3 regions of the Rhodococcus sp. NPDC003382 genome follow, and region 3 is predicted to be linked to each of the others. Evidence: riboswitches for the same ligand, from Rfam matches in the RefSeq annotation. Region 3 holds a riboswitch; each other region holds the start of a gene.
What was found. Region 3 has a riboswitch for cobalamin ahead of ACWDUD_RS21775 (class I SAM-dependent methyltransferase). Riboswitches for the same ligand answer to the same signal wherever they lie in the genome.
Positions count from the first base shown of each region.

Region 1: linked by a shared signal. The riboswitch ahead of cobN (cobaltochelatase subunit CobN) and the one ahead of ACWDUD_RS21775 (class I SAM-dependent methyltransferase) in region 3 are both predicted to bind cobalamin.
Region 2: linked by a shared signal. The riboswitch ahead of ACWDUD_RS28205 (ABC transporter substrate-binding protein) and the one ahead of ACWDUD_RS21775 (class I SAM-dependent methyltransferase) in region 3 are both predicted to bind cobalamin.

Region 1 covers NZ_JBSFRH010000078.1:4,975-8,246, reverse strand. The annotation lists gene ACWDUD_RS29755 (cobalamin biosynthesis protein CobG) at 1-911, opposite strand, end outside; cobalamin riboswitch at 948-1,141, shown strand; gene cobN (cobaltochelatase subunit CobN) at 1,194-3,272, shown strand, end outside.
Region 2 covers NZ_JBSFRH010000066.1:2,913-6,184, forward strand. The annotation lists gene ACWDUD_RS28200 (FecCD family ABC transporter permease) at 1-402, opposite strand, end outside; gene ACWDUD_RS28205 (ABC transporter substrate-binding protein) at 465-1,370, opposite strand; cobalamin riboswitch at 1,452-1,586, opposite strand; gene ACWDUD_RS28210 (O-succinylhomoserine sulfhydrylase) at 1,608-2,831, opposite strand; gene ACWDUD_RS28215 (rhodanese-like domain-containing protein) at 2,828-3,238, opposite strand.
Region 3 covers NZ_JBSFRH010000035.1:50,694-53,965, reverse strand. The annotation lists gene ACWDUD_RS21780 (FecCD family ABC transporter permease) at 1-793, opposite strand, end outside; gene ACWDUD_RS21775 (class I SAM-dependent methyltransferase) at 896-1,651, opposite strand; cobalamin riboswitch at 1,969-2,099, opposite strand; gene ACWDUD_RS21770 (WhiB family transcriptional regulator) at 2,224-2,613, opposite strand; gene ACWDUD_RS21765 (short-chain fatty acyl-CoA regulator family protein) at 2,610-3,272, opposite strand, start outside.

The DNA.
Region 1 (3,272 bases), on a different contig from region 3:
CCGGTACACGCGGTCACCCGAGACCACGGCGAATCCGCGGCAGCGTCGAATCCCACAACCGTGAGCGCCTCCACGTCGGTATCGGCGGGAAGGACGAGTCCGCGCCAGGGCGTGACGATCACACCGCTGTCCGGGAGTGCCGCGACCATCGACGGCGTCAGGATTCCCAGGGGCACCCGGACGGACACCGCGCCGTCGAGAACCCCGTACGGCATTCGGTGCCGCTCCGGACGGGGGAGCGGTGCGGTACCGCCCAGTTCGCGGCCCTTGCCGGGTAGTTGCCGCACGTTCCAGCGGGTTTCGCGGATCGCGACGAATCTCAGCGCGGTGTCGATCAGTGTCCGGACCGTGTCCGCAGTCGGGACGACCGGTCCGCTCAGGGCGCCGATCCCGATCCGCATCCGATCCGAATCGAGCGCCGTCGCGGACAGATCGCACCGGAGACCGGCGACGTCGCCGCGGCCGTCGTCGACACCGAACAGGAACCGGCCCGGCAGGTCGGCGAGCGCCGGTTCGCGGCACAGCGCAGCGTCGAGTGCACCGATGATCGGGCGCACATCCGCGAACCCTCCGGTGAGTCCCGACAGCGGGGACGCGACGATGTTGCGGACCCGTTCGTGGCTCGCGGACGGGAGGAACCCGGCCGTCGCGATCGATTCGATCAAGCCGGTGGGCACGCCGCCGCACTCGTCGACGACGACACCTCTGACCTGCAGGTTTCCCCGCGAGGTGAGGTGCACGTCGCCGTCCGCGAATGCGCGCGAGGCCGCCGCGAGAAGCCGCAGGCCCCCGTACGGAAGACGTCCGCCCGGGGCGCGCACACGCACCAGTGCACCGTCCGCGGCGAGGTGCGGCCGCAGCAGGCCCGGGCATCGATCCGGAGGGAGATGGTCGGCCGAATGGTCCGTCATGGGCGCACATGGTTGCACACCTGCCGAAATCGTGCGCTAGGCTCGGCGTGCCGTGGTGCTCGGGAAGCCGGTGGGAAACCGGCGCGGCCCTCGCCACTGTGAGCGGGTAGTTGTTCGCCCTCGTCCGTGCCGGTCCGCCGGTGCGGAGACCACTGGAGTCACCTCCGGGAAGGTCGGCCGAGCAGCGTCGATCCGTCAGCCAGGAGACCGGCCACGGCACGCGAGGTCCACGAGGGTTTGGAGACTGAACATGGCTGTATTCGTGCTGTTCCGGGGCGCGCAGTGGCGCACCTGACGTTGCTGTCGACGTCCGACACCGACCTGCTGTCGGCGCGGGCCGGCGGCGCCGACTGGGTCGTCGGTAACCCGTCCCGGCTGGAGCCGACGGATATTCCAGCGCTGCTGGAGGGCTCCGACCTGGTGGTCGTGCGGATCCTCGGATCTGCGCGCTCCTGGCAGGACGGGCTCGACCGGGTTCTCGCACAAGGGGTCCCGGTCGTCGTCCTCGGTGGGGAGCAAACCCCCGACGGCGAACTGATGAGCTACTCGACCGTGCCGATCGGGACCGCGGCCGAAGCACATCGGTATCTGGCCTACGGCGGACCTGCGAATCTGGCTCAGCTGCATGCATTCCTGTCGGACACCGTGCTTCTCGGCGGCGATGGATTCGAACCCCCTGCGGCGCTGCCCGAATGGGGTGTCGCGGAACGTCCTTCGCCTGCGACCGGCGGGTTACCGAGGGTGGGGGTGCTCTTCTATCGCGCCCACCACACCAGCGGAAACGTCCGGTTCGCGCACGATCTCGCGGACGCGATCGACGCGACCGGCCGAGCGCAGGCCGTGGTGATCCACTGCGCCTCGCTGCGCGGTGCACCCGACGATCTGCTCGCCGAACTCGGCACCCTCGACGCCCTGGTGGTGACGGTGCTCGCCGCCGGCGGCACCCGGCCGGCGACCGTCGGCGCGGGCGGGGAGGACGAGGCGTGGGACGTCGCGGCACTGGCCGCTCTCGACATCCCGATCCTGCAGGCGCTGTGCCTGACCTGGAGTCGCGACAGCTGGGCAGACTCGGACGACGGTGTCTCCCCGCTGGATTCGGCCACCCAGATCGCGGTTCCCGAATTCGACGGCAGGATCATCACGGTTCCGTTCTCGTTCAAGGAGTTCGACGCCGACGGCCTGCCGCGGTACGTCACCGATCCCGAGCGTTGCGCCAGGGTCGCGGGAATCGCGGTCGCGCACGCGCGATTGCGGCACGTGCCGGCGGCGCAGCGCCGCATCGCGATCATGCTCTCGGCCTACCCGACGAAACATTCCCGCGTGGGAAACGCGGTCGGTCTGGACACGCCGGTCTCGGCGATCCGTCTGCTCCGGGCGATGCGCGAGCAGGGCTACGACCTGGGCGAGGGCTTCCCCGGCATGGATCTCGAGGACGATGCGGAAGCCGGAAATGCCCTGATCCACGCGCTCATCGACGCCGGTGGTCAGGACGAGGAATGGCTCACGGCCGACCAGCTGTCCGGTAACCCGGTGCGCGTCACCGCCGAGCGGTATCGCGAGTGGACGAAGGACCTGCCCGCGGAGCTGACCGACGCGATGACCGAGGCGTGGGGTGAGGCACCCGGGTCGTTGTTCGTCGACGGCGAAGGCGACGACAAGGCCATCGTCCTCGCGACCCTGCAGGCCGGCAACGTGGTGCTGATGATCCAGCCGCCCCGCGGATTCGGGGAGAACCCGGTCGCGATCTACCACGATCCGGACATGGCGCCCTCCCATCACTACCTGGCCGCATACCGTTGGGTGGAGCGCGGATTCGAGGCCGACGCGGTCGTGCACCTCGGCAAGCACGGTTCGATGGAGTGGCTGCCCGGAAAGAACGCGGGGCTGTCGGCGGCGTGCGCGACCGATGCCGCGATCGGGAACCTGCCGCTGATCTACCCGTTCCTCGTCAACGACCCCGGTGAGGGCGCGCAAGCCAAGAGACGCGCGCACGCGACGATCGTCGACCACCTGATCCCGCCCATGGCACGCGCCGAATCCTACGGCGACATCGCACGTCTGGAGCAACTGCTCGACGAGTACTCGAACATCGCGGCGATGGATCCGGCGAAACTCCCGGCGATCCGCGCCCAGATCTGGACGCTGATCCAGGCCGCGAAACTCGACCACGATCTCGGCCTGGACGGCCGGCCGCACGACGCCGAGTTCGACGACTTCCTGCTGCACGTCGACGGATGGCTGTGCGAGGTCAAGGACGCGCAGATCCGCGACGGACTGCACGTGCTCGGTGGTGCCCCCGTGGGCGAGGCGCGGGTGAATCTGGTGCTGTCCATCCTGCGGGCCGCCCAGGTGTGGGGTGGC
Region 2 (3,272 bases), on a different contig from region 3:
TTCGGTGCGCCCGGTGCCGACGGAGCGTCCGAGCATGTACGTGGCGGCCACCGCGAGCAAACCGCCTGCGAATGCGGCCATGGGCACCCCGGCGAATCCGGCTGCGCCGCCGACGACGATGGCGAGGGTCGCCCCGAGACCCGCACCGCTCGACACTCCGAGAAGGTAGGGGTCGGCGAGCGGATTGCGGAACACGCCCTGGTAGGCGGCTCCGGCGATCGCGAGCATCGCGCCGACCACGGCACCGAGAACCACGCGCGGCATGCGGATGTTCCACAGGATCGCCTGCTGGCGCGTGGACAACCCGGAGTCGACGTCGACGAACGGCAGCGCATCGGCCATGTCGAGCAGGACGCCGCGCGCGGTGAGCCCCGCGGGACCGACCAGGATCCCGAGGAGCATCGCGGCGAGGAGAACGAGCGCCGCGCCACCCAGCACGAGGGCGCGGCGGCGCGGCGTCGATGTCACGGTGTGGGCTGGGCTGCCGGTGCTGCCGCGACGATCGCGGCGAGTTCGCGCACGAGATCCACGACGCGCGGACCCCATCGGCTGGCGATGTCCTCGTCGAGGACGTAGACGCGACCGTCGCGCACGGCGCTGAGTTCGTTCCAGCCGGCGCGCGCGGCGACGACTTCCGGCGTCACGCCGCAGCATTGCCCGTCGGCGAGGAACACGACGTCGGGGTTCTGTTCGAGGATGAACTCGTTCGACAGCTGCGGGTAGCCGTCGCCACCGGTGGCGATGGACCTGAGGCCGAGCATCCCGTAGATCTGCCCGATGTAGGTGTCGTCGGTGACGCTGTAGAAGGTGTTGTCGAGCTCGTGGTAGTAGGTGAGCGGAGTTTCCCGTTCGGGGAGGCCGGCGAGGGTCTCGTCGATGTCCGTCTTCATCTGCGCGACGAGTTCGGCCGCTTCGCCGACGTGTCCGGTGGCGGCGCCGAGCTGCTCGATCTGGTCGTAGGTGTCGTCCAAGTCCTCTGCGGCCGGAAGGATCAGGGTTTCGACCCCGGCCTGTTCGAGTCCGGCGACGAGATCCGCCGTGTCGGCGTTGGAGACCACCAGGTCGGGTTCGTATCCGAGGATCGCCTCGACGTTGGGGGTGAAGCCCGACAGGTCGGTGACGGGTGCCTCGGCCGGGTAGTCGGACCGGTCGTCGACGGCGATCACCTGGTCGCCCGCGCCGATGGCGTAGAGCATCTCGGTGCTGGTCGGGCTCAACGACACGATGGCCTGCGGGACGTCGGCGGAAGCCGAGTCGGTCTCACCGGCGGGTGAGGTGTCGTCGCCACCGGAGCACCCGGCGGCGAAGAGGGCGAATACCGTGATGCCGGCGGCGCACAACCGTCGGGTGTTGTCGAGGGGCACAGCCATCCTCCGTTGCTCGGAGGACGAAAACAGCACGGCTGCAACGGATGCGTTGCGGCACGCCACCGTCCTTCGTCCGAGGACCAGTACGTACGGCCCGCGACGCCGGCTGACCTGGCTCCCCCGAGGTACGGGATTCACAGTTGCGGGACAGCGCCGGACTCGCACCGGCTTCACCGAAAACGCAGCGGGTGCCCTGTCGGCGTGACAGGACACCCGCAGCGTAGCCCACGGCTTACCAGCTCAGGACAGCGCCTGCTGGAGATCCTCGAGGAGATCCTGGGGATCCTCCAGTCCCACGGACAGGCGCACCACCCCGTCTGCCAGGCCGATCGCGGCGCGTCCTTCCGGGCCCATCGCGCGGTGCGTCGTCGTCGCCGGGTGCGTGATGAGCGACTTCGCGTCACCGAGGTTGTTGGAGATGTCGACGATCCGCAGCTTGTTGAGCAGCTCGAACGCCTTCTTCTTGCCTTCGCCCTCGGCGGCGGCGAGCTCGAAGGTGACGACGGTTCCGCCGCCGCTCATCTGCGACCGGGCGAGTTCGTACTGCGGATGCGATTCGAGGTACGGGTACTTGACCCAGTTCACCGCGTCCTGCGTCTCGAGGAACCGGGCGATTTCGAGCGCGGTGTCCACCGAGCGCTGCACGCGCAGCGGCATCGTCTCGAGGCCCTTGAGCAGCGTCCAGGCGTTGAACGGGCTCAGCGCCGGACCGGTGTGGCGGATGAGCTGCTGCACGGGCCCGTCGATGTAGTCCTTCGGGCCGAGGATGGCACCGCCGAGCACGCGGCCCTGGCCGTCGATGTGCTTGGTGCCGGAGTAGACGATGATGTCGGCGCCGAGGTCGAGGCTGCGCTGCAGCAGCGGGGTGGCGAACACGTTGTCCAGCACCACTTTCGCGCCGGCAGCGTGTGCCATCTCCGAGACCTTGCGGACGTCGACGAGGGTCTGCATCGGGTTCGACGGGGTCTCGAAGAACACCGCGGTGGTCGGCACCGACAGTGCCTGCTCCCACTGGTCGAGGTCCTCGCCGTCGACGAACACGGTCTCCACACCCCACCGGGGCAGGATCTCGTTGCACACCACGAAGCACGAACCGAACAGGCTGCGGGCCGCGACGAGGCGGTCGCCCTGGCCGAGCAGCGCACCGAGCGCGGTGAACACCGCGGACATGCCGCTGGCGGTGGCATACGCGCCTTCCGCGCCGTCGAGCAGCCGCAGCCGCTCCTCGAACATCTTCACGGTCGGGTTGCCGTACCGGGAGTAGACGAAGTGGTCGACCTCACCGGTGAAGGCCTGCTCGGCGGCCTCGGCCGATTCGTACACGAAGCCGGAGTTGAGGTACAGCGCCTCGGAGGTCTCCTCGAATCCGGAGCGCAGCAGGCCGCCGCGGACACCGACCGTGGCAGGGCGCACCGAATCGGGCAGTGGCCGCTGGAACGCGCCACCCTGGGGAGTTGCACTCACGACTGCCTCCACGGCAGGCCCGCGGCCCGCCAGCCCTGGGCGCCGCGATGACCCTCGGGGTCGAGGGCGCCTTCGAATCCTTCGAGAACGTTGTAGGACGGGGTCAGGCCCGCAGCGGTCGCCGCGACGGCGGCACCGATGGAACGCTGCCCCGAGCGACACAGGAAGACGACCGGCCCTTTTTCGATGCCGGCCTCGCGCAGTTCGTCGACGAACCGGGGGTTGGGCGCACCGTTCGGGTAGCCGACCCATTCGACGAAGACGGTGCGGCGACCGATGGACGAGGTCTCGGGGACCCCGACGTACTTCCACTCGGCGTCGGTACGCACATCGACGAGCACGGCATCCGGGTTTTCCTGCAGCAGCTCCCAGGCTTGCTGCGGCGTTATATCACCTGCGTAGCTCACCGCACCAGCTTTCCACAGACGTGTCGGGGCCTGC
Region 3 (3,272 bases):
CGCAGATCGAGACGTAGCATCCCGTCATTGCCGCGGCAACGACGAACAGCAGCAGCCGGAAGCGGTGGGCATTCATCCCCACAGCGGCGCTGACCTCGTCGCCCATGGAGAGCGCGTTCAGGTGGCGGGCGCATGCCACGATCACCGTCAGTCCTACGGCTGTCACCACGACTGCCAGGGGAACCATCTGCCAGGTGGTGCCGGCGAGGCTGCCGAGCAGCCAGAACATCACCGACCGGGCCGCGTCCCCGTGGGGGGCGGTGAAGACCAGCACCGTGGTGGCCGCGGAGAATCCGTATCCCAGCGCCGTGCCGGTGAGCACCAACCGTAGCGGCACCAGCCCTACCGCCGATCGGGCCATCAGGTATACGAGGATCGTGGCGCAGAGGGCCCCGAGGAACGCCGCGGTCGACAACGCGTACAAGCCCAGCGCACCGAAGGCGCCGAACAGCACCACCGCGGTAGCGCCCACCGAGGCCCCGGACGAGATGCCCAGCACGTAGGGGTCGGCCAGCGCATTGCGCACCATGGCCTGCACGATCAGACCCACTGCGCTCAACCCCGCTCCGACCAACGCGGCCAGCAGCACGCGGGGCAGCCGGGAGTCGATCACGATCCGGTAGTTCGGAACATCCGCTGCCACTATCGGCCCGCCCGTGACCTCGGCCCACAGGAAGCTCGTGGTTGCATGCCACGGGATGTGCGCGGCGCCGAGCATCAACGCCAGCACCGACACCACCGCCAGCGCTGCGGCCAAACCAACAGCCAAGGTGGCCACGGGCAGTCGGCGCATCATCGGACACCGCCACCTGGAGACTGGGGCACCCGTGTGGGAGGGCGGGTCAGCACATCCGTCGAAGGACGGTCGGGGGCACAGCGATGTGGCATGACTCTGTCAGGCGATTCCATACACGACGTAGTCGTCGAACAGCTGCCAGACGGTTCCCGATTCGGCGAATCCGGCGTGTCGCAACGCGGCGAGCTGAAACTGCACACCGGTCGGAGCAGTACCGTCGCGTTCGGCGAATCTGGCTGTCCGCTCGTCCTGTAGCGTCCCGATCCGGGGGTGTGCGCGCAGCAGGTCCCACCACTGATCCCACTCGTCCGCGCCGGCAGCAAAGCTGTGTTGCTGCGTGCGCCGGTCGTGCTGCGCCGACCACAGGGTGATGTGCCCATCACGGTCGTCGAAGCGAAAATGGTCACCGTTGAGGAAAATCCCGTCGGGCGCGAGCACCGACCTGATCTGTGTGTACAAGCCGATCAACTGCTCAGGACGCAACCAATGCAACGCGGTGGTCGACACCACGGCGTGAGGCGCGGTGTCGAGCTGGGCGGCCACCAGGTCCGTCCAGTGAGGATCGGTGAGATCGGCGTCGACGAAGCGCACCCGGTCTGCGTACCCGGCGAGATAGTCGCGGGCGAGTGCGAGCAGCATCGGGTCGTAGTCGACGGCGACGATCCGGGACTGCGGAAACCGGTCGAGGATCCGCGCGGTCAGTGATCCGGGGCCGCAGGCGAGGTCGAGCGCGGTGAACTCGCCACCGGTGGCGAACTCGAGGGTGTCGAGCATCGCGGTGAAACGGCTTTCCCGTTCGGCGATGTAGGCGGCTTGCTGCCTGTCCCAGCGCTCGACGAGTTCCGCGGGTGTCATCGCGTCACACCCGGTTCGCGCAGGCCCACGACACGTTGCTCGATTCCGGCGATATTGCGGACGGACGGGTCCATCATGGTCGCGGCTTCGAGGATGATGGACCGCTTGTTTGGCACCGCGGTCACACGACTGGCGACCGGGTCCGATCCGCGGAACCGGATCCTGTCTTCGGCGCTGTCGACGTTACTGCCGAGGGCCGGGTCGGCCCGGACGAGAACAGCTGCTGCTGCTGACTTCCGACTACTTCGGTGCATGGCGCATCGAACTTCCCGTGGCCGCTGCACGCGAGCGGGCCACACGTTACGACCGGGGACGGCGAGGCGTCACCGGTCCAGCAGGGTATCGGGCTCGGGGTCGTACGACCCCATACCGTTGCGCGTCAGCTCCGGATTCTCACCGGATTCCACCTGGCTCCGTCTCCGGGGCTACCTGGCTCGATGAATCTAGCAAAACGGACAGGACGATCGAGTTGCCGGTTGCTCTCCTCGCATCTGTGCGACCGTGTCCCTGCGCGTCGGGCACGTTGCTGTCGGATCGGCCAGGAGAGCCGTGGTTCTGGCCTGGGGTTTTTCCTAGTTCGTGGCATTCAGGTGCTCACGATCTCGTCTGTGTCCCCGGGTGGTTCTTGCAGAACTTTCCATCGGGACAGTGTCCGCCGGGTAGGAGGCGCCCAGGCGTTCACGCTCGGTTGTTCCGCCCCACACGCCGTAGGTCTCGCCGGTGGCCAGCGCGTGCTGCAGGCAATCTGCACGTGCCGGGCAGGGGTGACAGATGCGTTTGGCGGTGCGTTCACGTCGTGCGCGTTGTCCGCGAGTTTCGTCGTCGGAAGCGAAGAACAACGTCGGCCCGAAGAATCGGCACACGGCTGCGTCCCACCAACGTGCCCGTGCTTCGGGTGCCGAACGTGCGGTGCCGCCGTGGTGCGAGCGGTCCGCAGCCGTGGTCGGAGTCCGGCTCGTCATTCGGAGGATCCGGGGGTGTAGGGGATGGTGGGCGCTCGGTGTTCGTCGATGTCGAGAGTGCGACCGGCCTGGGGGAAGGCGCGTTGAGCGCAGTCGGTGCGGTCGCAGACCTTGCAGCCGGCTCCGATCGGGACGGTCGTGACGGGATCATCGAGGTTCAGTCCTCGGGCGTAGACGAGTTTGTGGGCGTGGGCGAGGTCGCAGCCGAGTCCGATGGCGAAACTTCGGGGTGGAGACAGATGTCCTCCGGTGGGGTGTTCGTCGGTGGTACGTGCGATCCAGAGGTATTTTCGTCCATCGGGCATCTGGGCGACCTGCGTGCGGATCCGGCCCGGTGTGGAGAAGGTGTCGTGGACGACCCACAACGGGCAGCTCCCTCCGACACGGGAGAAGTGAAATGCGGTGGCTGATTGTCGTTTCGAGATATTTCCGGCCTTGTCGGTGCGGACGAAGAAAAACGGCACTCCGCGTTGCCCGGGCCGTTGGAGGGTCGACAGACGGTGGCAGACGGTTTCGAATCCGACCTCGAAGGCACTTCCGATCAGATCGATGTCGTAGTGCAAGGTTTCGGCCGTACGCAGGAACTGCGTGTAGGGCAGGATGAGCGCTCCGGCGAAGTAGTTGGCCAGGCCGATCCGTGCGAGGGACTTCGATTCGGC